3 regions of the Actinomadura sp. SCN-SB genome follow, and region 2 is predicted to be linked to each of the others. Evidence: predicted binding sites of a transcription regulator. Region 2 holds the regulator's gene; each other region holds the start of a gene.
The links. Region 2 encodes LexA, which represses DNA repair genes until DNA is damaged. Its sites were predicted from a motif close to TCGAACANNTGTTCGA; they were not measured.
Positions count from the first base shown of each region.

Region 1: a site for LexA is predicted at 1,334-1,349, ahead of ACGWYJ_RS03435 (DUF6504 family protein). Genes of this name have one in related genera too.
Region 3: a site for LexA is predicted at 1,442-1,457, ahead of ACGWYJ_RS06530 (alpha-ketoglutarate-dependent dioxygenase AlkB). Genes of this name have one in related genera too.

Region 1 is NZ_JBIMPP010000003.1:198,101-201,352, reverse strand. It holds gene ACGWYJ_RS03440 (DNA polymerase III subunit alpha) at 1-976, opposite strand, end outside; gene ACGWYJ_RS03435 (DUF6504 family protein) at 999-1,274, opposite strand; gene ACGWYJ_RS03430 (serine/threonine-protein kinase) at 1,548-3,252, shown strand, end outside.
Region 2 is NZ_JBIMPP010000051.1:18,998-22,249, forward strand. It holds gene nrdR (transcriptional regulator NrdR) at 1-37, opposite strand, end outside; gene ACGWYJ_RS27520 (LysM peptidoglycan-binding domain-containing protein) at 465-734, opposite strand; gene lexA (transcriptional repressor LexA) at 1,059-1,757, shown strand; gene ACGWYJ_RS27530 (ATP-binding protein) at 2,348-2,764, opposite strand; gene ACGWYJ_RS27535 (hypothetical protein) at 2,740-3,111, opposite strand; gene ACGWYJ_RS27540 (helix-turn-helix domain-containing protein) at 3,226-3,252, opposite strand, start outside.
Region 3 is NZ_JBIMPP010000007.1:41,582-44,833, reverse strand. It holds gene ACGWYJ_RS06540 (hypothetical protein) at 1-182, opposite strand, end outside; gene ACGWYJ_RS06535 (C2 family cysteine protease) at 179-1,342, opposite strand; gene ACGWYJ_RS06530 (alpha-ketoglutarate-dependent dioxygenase AlkB) at 1,479-2,108, shown strand; gene ACGWYJ_RS06525 (siderophore-interacting protein) at 2,191-2,856, shown strand; gene ACGWYJ_RS06520 (HNH endonuclease) at 2,908-3,252, opposite strand, start outside.

The DNA of each region.
Region 1 (3,252 bases), on a different contig from region 2:
CGACGGTGAGGAAGTAGGCGGCCAGGCCCTTGCGCGCGATGATGCCCAGCTCGTGCTCCAGCCGCCGTGCCGCCTCGGCCGAGCGGTCGAGCCCGCGCCGCACCAGGCCCTCGCCGCACCTGGCGACCAGCCGCCCGTACGGGTCGGGGCCGGTCTCCGGCAGGTGGACGTCGTCCATCCCCATGTCGTGGCCGGGGTCGAGGGCGCAGCGTTCCGACAGCCGCCGCGTCGCGTCCAGCAGTGCCCGTGCCTCGGCCGCGTCCGAGCCGCACACCCGCTCGGCGATGCGCCGCATCTCCGGGACCGACTTGAGGTAGGCGTGGCCTGTCTGGTCCTCCAGGTGCCGCCGATGCAGCGGGACGAGGCGGCGCGCCACGTCCAGCACCTGCGCCACGGGGTAGTCCGAGGGCTCCAGGTATCGCACGGGGTTGGCCAGCACCGCGGGGACCCCGGCCTCGCGTGCCAGCGCCAGCATCCGGGCGGCCTCGAACGTCTCTCCCTTGCCGTGCTGGTCGACGATCTCCACGACCGTCTCGGCCGTCTCCCGCCAGGCCGCCAGCCGTGCCGCCGCCAGGTCGGGACGGCGGTCGGCGATGGCGCGTCCCACGTCGGAGCGCGGGCCGAGCAGCACCACCAGCCCGTCGGCGTGCGCCCCGATCAGCTCCCGGCTCGCGACGGGCGCGCCGCGCTCCCCCGCCTCGTGCGCCGCCGTGACCAGCCTGCACAGCGATCCCCACCCGATGCGCCCGGTCGCCAGCGCCACCACCCGCCCGACGTCGGTGGTCAGGTCGGCTCCCAGGACGGGACGCAGTCCCGCGGCACGGCAGGCGAGCACATGCTTGACCGCGCCGTACAGGCCGTCCCTGTCGGTGAGCGCCAGCGTCTCCATGCCCAGCTCCGCCGCGCGCGCGGCGAGCAGGCGCGGCGGCGCGACACCATGGCGCAAGGAGAACGAGGACGCGACATGCAGGTGCATGGGAGCCGACCCCCTTCTCCCGCTAGTCCCACACCCGGGAGAGCAGCCAGGTGTCGGACGCGGTGTCGTGCCGCAGCTCGTACACCCCGATCTCCTGTTCCGGCGTGGCCTCGACCCGCCAGAACTCCCGTTCCCCGGTGACCTCGGCCTCCGGCTGCTGCTCGCGCCACCAGTCCCGGGTGGTGACCCAGTGCTCCAGTACGCGCCGTACGCTGTAGAGCCGCCCCCGCCAGACGAACCGGACCGGGCGCCCGTCGGTCACCCAGACGTCCACCGGATCGCCGAACACGCGCGTCATCTGCCTCCCCCGCCTTGAGTCGTATGGCTCACCGCACAGGGGAAGGCATGCGGCCTGTCTCGAACATACGTTCGCAAGAAAGTCTAGGGAAGCCGACCTTCGTAAGCAAGGCGGGAGATTCCCCCCAGTTCTCGATGTTCGCCACAAAAGCGCAGGTCAGCGGCGTACCGGAGATCCCTCACCGGCCGCGGCCACCCCGGCGGCGGCCCGTCGATCCAGGGATCCTCGGGGCGAACCACGCCGATCCAGGACTGACGCTAAGGTTTGTGGACGATGATGACGCACACGGGCGCGGAATCCGGGGCGCTGAGGCCGGAGGACCCGCGCGAACTCGGTGACTACCGCCTGCTCTCCCGGATCGGCCGGGGCGGCATGGGCACGGTGTTCCTGGGTGAGAGCTCCTCGGGCCGCCGCGTCGCGGTCAAGGTCATCAACCGTGAGCTGGCCAGCGAGGAGACGTTCCGCGAGCGGTTCCGCCGCGAGGTGACCGCCGCCCGCCAGGTGCGCCGGTTCTGCACGGCGCCGGTCCTGGACGCCGAGCTGGACACCGAGCCGCTGTTCGTCGTCACCGAGTACATCGAGGGGCCGAGCCTGGAGGCCGCGGTCGCCGAACGTGGCCCCCTCCCGGGCTCGGACCTGGAGGGCCTGGCGGTCGGGGTGGCCACGGCGCTGGCCGCCATCCACGGCGCCGGCATCGTGCACCGCGACCTCAAGCCCGCCAACGTGCTGCTGTCCACGACCGGCCCGCGCGTGATCGACTTCGGGATCGCGCGGGCGCTGGACGCCGCCGACGGCCCCACCCGTACCGGGCAGTTCGTCGGCACCCCCAACTACCTGCCGCCCGAGCTGCTGCGCGGCGAGCCGGTCACGCCCGCCTCCGACGTGTTCTCCTGGGGCTGCGTGGTCACCTACGCCGGGACGGGACGCGCCCCGTTCGCCGGGCGCACCGTCCCGGAGATCTTCTACCGGGTGGCGCACGACGAGCCCAGGCTGGACGGGCTGGACCCCGGCCTGCGCGACCTGGTGGCCGCCGCCCTGGACAAGGACCCGCGCAAGCGCCCGTCGGTCCAGGAACTGCTGGCCCGGCTGGTCGGGCACACGCGTCCCGACGACCTGGACCGGATCACCGAGACCGTCCAGGCGAGCTGGCACGGCCCGGGGCCGGGCGCCGTCGCGCCGCCGACCGCGCCCCGGTCGCACTCGGCGCCGCCGCCGACGCAGCCCGTGGGCTACCAGTACACCGCCTTCGGCGGCGAGGACACCCGCAGCGACACCCCGTCCGGGCCGATGGTCCCGCCGGAGCCGCGGCGGCCCTCCGGCGGCGGTCGCGGGGGCCGCCTCCCGGCGAAGGCCCTGATCATCGGCGGCGCGGCGGCCGCCGTCCTGCTGCTGGCCGCCGCCGTGCTGTACCCGCTGCTCGGCGGGGACGGGCCGCCGGAGAAGCTGGCCACCGCGTTCGCCGACGACTTCTCCGACGACGACTCCGGCTGGGGCGGCGGGAGCGTCTTCACGGGCCAGTACGGCTACCTCGACAAGAAGTACCGCCTGGAGACCTCCATCGTCGACGCGGGACGCGACCGCTGGGTCCCCAAGCGGCAGGCCAACGACATCCCCAAGCGGATCCTGGTCAGCGCGACCGCCACCGTCGCGCGCGCCGCCCCCGACGGCCGGTACGGGCTGCTCTGCCGTGCCAACGACAACAGGGGCCAGATCTTCAAATACCTGTTCCTGGTCCGCACCGACGGCAAGGGCGTGCTCCTGCGCAAGGTCAACGGCGATCAGGGCAACAAGGAACTGGACAGCGCCGACACGGTGCCCGGCCTGAAGCCGGGCGGCGCCAACCGGCTCCAGATCGCCTGCGAACCGCAGGAGAACGACGCGCAGGTCAGGCTGCGGATGTGGGTCAACGGCTCGCTGGTCCTCGACCACACCGACACCGACCGGCCGCTGCCGCACGGCTGGGCCGGGCTGGTCATCG
Region 2 (3,252 bases):
CTTTGGTGTCGGGGTTTCGGCAGAACGGGCAGTGCACGTCCCCCTCCTTCCCCGTCGCACTCGGAAACCAAATGACCACAAGAACACAACTTGTGGTTAATGACATCCATGTAACTACTAGATGTTGTGGTCAACCGTACGAGCATCCCGATCGCATCGCAACCCGCATCGCGGGACCCGCCGTTAGACCCTGGTCACACCAGCCTCCCGCGCCCCTCTGGGCGTGTCGCACCCACGCGCCCATCCCGAGCGGGCCTCAGACCCGCACGCGCTGAGCACAGCCGGTCACACCCGCCGGGTCAGCAGCTCGACCACGAGCACGGACGACATCCAACAGCGACAGGCTGAACGAGCAGCCGACGCCTAGTGAGAAGCACCGTGATCGTCCCGAGCCGCATGGCGCCGAGCCTCACCCGGAGATCGCAGCCAACGCCACAGACACCCCGTCCCCCAAGCGGACAGCGTCAGTGCGCCGGGACGAGCAGCCGCTGACCCGGGTGGACGATGGAGCCGGAAAGGCCGTTCAGGTCGGCTATGCGTTGAACGGTGACCCGAGGGTCGCCGTCGGGGTCGTTACGCTCGGCGACGTCCCAGAGAGTCTCGCCAGGACCGACCACGTCCGTCGGAACGGCGCCACCGATCGACGTGTCGTCCTGGCCACCGGCCCGCGCGCCGGGCCCCGCGGTCAACCAGAACGTCACCAGCAGCGTTCCGGCGGCAAAAGTGATCAACACGGCGCGTCCGCGCCGCGTCAGCCGCAGCGGCGGCGGCTCCTCAGCACCCCGCGAAACCGTCCTTGCCGCGTACGTGGATCGTGGACGGGCGCGCGTTCCAGCACCCCGCCCATCAAGCGCTCCCGTCATCTCGGCCCTCCCCGCGGTCAGCCGGTGATCTCCGATCGTCGAATGCACTTTCGATCGAACGCCTGTACGATGTTCTATCGCATGGGTGTGGCAGAACGCGAGACATTCTTCGAACAATTGTTTGATCATTCTGCCCGGACGCGATAGCGTTCATGACCAGGAGTGACCGATCCACCGCCGGGGAGGCGACGAGCGATGAGCAAGGTCCGGGAGCTGCCGGACGGGCCGATGGACGAGAGCGGCCTCACCCAGCGGCAGCGCATGGTGCTGGAGGTGATCCGCGATTCCGTGCAGCGTCGCGGGTATCCCCCCTCGATGCGAGAGATCGGCGAGGCGGTGGGCCTGACCAGCACCTCCAGCGTGTCGCACCAGTTGCGCGCGCTACAGCGCAAGGGCTTCCTGCGCCGCGACCCCAACCGGCCCCGGGCGGTGGAGGTACGGGTGCCGGGCACCACCCCGGTCCGGACCGACGACGACGCTTACGAGTCCGTGACGACATCCGAGTCCTCGTCCCGGCCCGCGCCCGCGTACGTCCCGCTGGTCGGGCGGATCGCCGCCGGTGGCCCGATTCTGGCCGAGGAGGCCGTCGAGGACGTCTTCACCCTGCCCAAGCAGCTCGTCGGAGAGGGCACCCACTTCCTGCTGAAGGTCACCGGTGACTCGATGATCGACGCGGCGATCGCCGACGGCGACTGGGTCGTGGTACGCCAGCAGCCGGTGGCCGAGCAGGGCGACATCGTCGCCGCCATGATCGACGGCGAGGCGACCGTGAAGACCTTCAAGCGCCGCGACGGCCACATCTGGCTGATGCCGCAGAACCCCGCGTACGAACCCATCCCCGGCGACGAAGCGTCGATCCTGGGTCGCGTGGTAGCGGTCCTCCGCAAGATGTAACCCAGCGAACTTCGCATCGCAGGCGCAAGCTGCGCTGTATTGATTGCAAGCACGAGCTGCGCTCCTCGCCTGGCGGCTCGTCGCTTGTCGTGCTTGCGGCGATCGCTGCATCGCTCCGACTCGCCCAGGGGCTCGCTCCGCGATCAGGGTCTCGCTAGCGCTCGCCCCTGCCTTCGGACGCGATCGCAACGCTTGAGCGACCGTCCGGGGCTGGGGCGACGAGCTGAGGCAGTTACAAGGGTTGGCAGTGCCAACGAGATCGGGCGGCCAGCGCCCTCCTTCTCCGGTACCGCGCGTGATCGCTACATCGCTATGACGCGCCTCGGTGGCTCGCTGCGCGATCAGATCCTTGCTTCGCTGGAATCCGCTTTCGGTCGCGATCGCAACACCTGGGGTTGTCGGGCCGTCGAGCAGGCGGGCTGAAGCCCGCGTTAGGTGGCTTCCCTGGTCGCGGCATGTTGGTCAGTGACGCGCAGCAGCTTGAAACACCGCCAGCCCCGCCGCTCGACCGCCAGGGCCAGCAGATCCAGGTACCGCACTGCCGTGGCGCGCCCCAAGCGGGTACACCACCCCAAGATCGACCAAGCCGCCTAAAGAGCGCACTTCGCCCACACGATCTTCCCGCCTTCCATCGTCGCTCGTGTACCCCACTGGTGAACGAGCCGGGACATCATCAACAGCCCCCGTCCCGAAGTGGAGTCATGATCTTCAGACCCCACGACCGGCAGTCCCGGCCCGTGATCCCAGACCTCGATCACCGCCAGACCATCGCGCTCGTCCCGGAACACCCGCACCACGATGAACCCCGCCCCATGCCGGTAGGCATTGGTCACCAGCTCAGTGACCACCACACGGCCGACGTAGTCATCCTGATGCCCCCACTCACGGAACCGCTCCGCGAGGAAGCTCCGGGCAAGAGCGGGAGCGCGATCAGTAGGGGTGAGTACCAGCGTCGGGGTCTCAGGTACGTCGGCGGTGAGGATCAAACTTGAGGCGTTGTCGAACACCGGTCACCTTCCCCGACCAGGATCGCCGCCAGTAGCTCAGGGGCGCGCTCGACCTCATCCACCGGGGCCACGCCTTCGCCGCCAGGCTCCACCACCAGCCACAACCGGCCGCCGATCCAGCGGGTCCCCACTGCTACCGAACGGTCCGGACGATCAATTTCGACCACACGCGGGACCGGAGGTGGCTGGCCGTGCCGCACAACCCCACAGGCCAGCCGGTGAGGATGGGTCACGACAGCCGCATCCAACGCCGCCAGATGCAACCGCCGCGCACCGAACGCATCATTCAGCCTGGCCGTCGCCGGATTCGCCGCCGGTGTGCCATCGCTTGCCGCGTCGCCGGTCATGCGCTCTCCCCATTACGGTCTGCATACGTCCGCGTGTGAGAGGTGACATTAGAAGCCGGCGCGAGTGACGACCCGCACCATCGTGAAGGGAAAGAACCCGCACTCTTGTGCGGGTCAGACGACCCCAGCACGGTGAGCTAG
Region 3 (3,252 bases), on a different contig from region 2:
ATGCTCCGTGTCTCCCGGCCGGTGGCGAACGGGCTCACCCGCGCCGTCGGAACGCCCTGGGGGGACTCCCGCCCCGGCACCCCGCTCTGGTCCATCCCCCCGCAGCCACCGGCGCCCACCAGGGCGAACACCCCGACGAGCAGCATCGGCGCAAGGCGGACCATCGCTCGATTCTCCCTCATCGGACGGGGCTCATATCGACGTCCTCGACATGACGGCGGAACTCCTCGAAGGTGACGGTCGCGTGGTCCCGACCCCACGGGTTGTAGAGCCTCAACCGGCCACGCCCGTCGATCCGTTCGACCACATAGACGTGGTCGGTGCGCAGGCGCGCGGTCCGGCCCTCGAAGATCGCCTCGCCTCGTCCGTCGTCGGGGGTGAGCACCGTGACGGCACCCTGCCGCACGGCCGCCGCCAGCTCCTCTTCGCCGACCAGGCGCGGCGGCTTCGACCTCCCGGTGCGCCCCGTCAGCAGTTCCATGGCGTCCCCGCCGTCACCCTGGGCCAGGCGCCCGTAGCCGCCCCACCTCTCCGCGAGCGCCTTCTCCAGCACCAGCGGCCAGATCGCCGGCGCCCGTCCCTCCGGGGAGGCGAACGCCAGCCTTCCCTCCTCGTCGATCGGGAAGTACGGCGTCACGGTGACCTTCTCCCCGTCCGGGAACGCGACCGTGTACGTCCCATTCGGGTTGGGCCTGACCATCTCCTTCAGGACGGTCCGTCCCTCCTGCGAGTTGGCCAGTGCGCCCATACCGGCGAGCCACCAGCAATCCGCGATGCCACCCTGCCTGACGTGCTGGAGGGACGGTTCTCCGTCCGCTCCGAACAACCGTCCACCGCGGACGGCACCCCACGCGGTGGCCGGATCGGACGGCTTCTTCGTGTAGCTCGGCACGTTCGTGAAATCCGGCTCGATGGACCGGGGCGCCAACCGTTCGAGGTGGTGCAGCAGCGACACATCGGCGCGCACCTTGAGAACGTCCACCACCCCATCGCGCCGCAGCAGCCGCCGCACCTCATCACGGCCGAACTCGCCGAACAACGCGTTGATCTCGCCGGGTGAGAGCCGTCCGACGATCTCCCGCACACTGCGCCGCCGGTCGCACAGGATCTCGTACCAGGCGCAGTCACCCTCAAGCGCGTCGCGGACCTCCCCGGCGGCCACCACCCCGACCGCCTTCTCCTCCCCGCTGGGAGGCGGCGGCGCCTGCGTAGGATCGGCGGCCCTGCGACCCCACTCCACCTCGCTGACCGGCGCGGTGCTCACGGATGCGCGCACGCCGCACCCGGACAACGCCAGCGCCCCCAGGACTCCGGCGATGATCACAGCGGTACGCGCGTTCACGCCCCCACGCCTCCTGCAACGAGCGATAGGCACCACTCAAACAGCCGCCGATGACGGCAAGGCAGGCATCCGGCCTCAATCAGGACTCGATCCGGGCGCTCGAACACATGTTTGACTCGCGGGGTAGCATGAGGCCATGACCAGTGCTCTTCAAGGGTCGCTGCTCGACTCCTGGGACGAGGCGGGCCCGCGTGAACTCGGCCACTCCGTCCAGCGCACCCAGCTCACCGACGGAGCCTGGATCGACCTCCGCCCCAACTGGATCGCCGGCGCCGACGCCCTCTTCGAGCGCCTCCTGGACGTCGTCCCCTGGCGTGCCGAAAGCCGCCGCATGTACGACCGGGTCGTGGACGTCCCCCGCCTCCTGGCCTTCTACGACGAGGAGGCGACTCTCCCCGACCCCCTCTTGGACCAGGCCAAACAAGCCCTCAACGCCCACTACTCCGCCGAGCTGGGCGAGCCCTTCCGCACCGTCGGCCTCTGCCTCTACCGCGACGGCCGCGACAGCGTCGCCTGGCACGGCGACACCCTCGGCCGCGGCGCCAAGGAGGACACGATGGTCGCCATCATCTCGGTCGGCGCACCCCGTCCCCTCCTCCTACGCCCCCGTTCCGGCGGCCCCACCCTCCGCTACGACCTGGGCCACGGCGACCTCATCGTCATGGGCGGCAGCTGCCAGCGAACCTGGGAACACAGCATCCCCAAATCCACCAAGGCCACCGGCCCCAGAATCAGCATCCAGTACCGCCCCCTCAACGTCCGCTAACCCCGCACGGGCCTTCCTCGCACCAAAGACGCGATGTATCGTGTTTGGGCCAACGCGACATATCTCGTCTTGGAGGTCGCCCATGCGCCTGCGTGACCTGCTCTTCGTCACGGGCACCATCGAGTCCACGGACCAGCTCACCAAGCGCATGCGCCGTATCCGCATCTCCTGCCCACCCCAGCAGTGGGCACCGGGCCAGCACATCCGCCTGAGCGTCGACGGCCTTCTGACCCGCCGCACCTACTCGATCTGGGACGGGGATGACGACGGCCTGCAACTGTGCGTCCTCGACCACGGCGAAGGCCCCGGCTCCCGCTGGGCCCGCAACGCCACCCCAGGTCAGCACGTCGTCTTCACCAAGCCCGAAGGCAAACTCACCCCACGCGAAGCCCCGTACCACCTCTTCGCAGGCGAAGAAACCGCCGCCGTAGCCTTCGCCCCCATGCTCCGCTTCCTGAACGGAGCCGCCGTCCACGCGATCCTGGAAGTGGACACCCCAGAAGACCGCCTCCCCATAGAAGGCGTCACCTGGCAATACCGCGAAGGCAGACCGGCGGCCTCCTCCAAGACCCTCCTCAACGCCGTCCAGTCCCTGGACCTCCCCGCCGAGCCAGGCATCGCCTACCTGGCCGGCGAAGCCCAAACCATCCAATCCCTCAAACGCCACCTGCTGACCGACCGCTCCTGGCCCCGCCGCAACATCCTGACCAAACCCTTCTGGACCCCCACCAAAAAGGGCCTGGAGTAGGCGTCCGTAATAGGTCTTACAACAGGACTGCTAGCCGGATCCGCCGTCCACCTACTCCTCCAGCAGCTTTCTCAGTTCCTCAGGTGAGGGCCACGTGCCGGTTCCCTCAAGACGCCGATGGCTCATCCGATGACAATTGGCGCAGAGGAGTGCCAAGTCATCGAGCCTTGTCTCGGTAATGCCGGTCTCGTGTAGAGGCGTGGTGTGATGTACTTCGATGTAGCCCTCTCCATGTTTGCCGAAGCGCTCGGAGAAATCGAACCCGCACACCTCGCATCTGAGAGCCCCACCATTGCGTACAACCATTGCGATCTTTCGTTGCCTTAGGCTCGGGTTACGTTCTCGAAAGCGATGTATGCGTTCAAGTAGACGTCCTTCCATCGCGGTTTCCTCCAT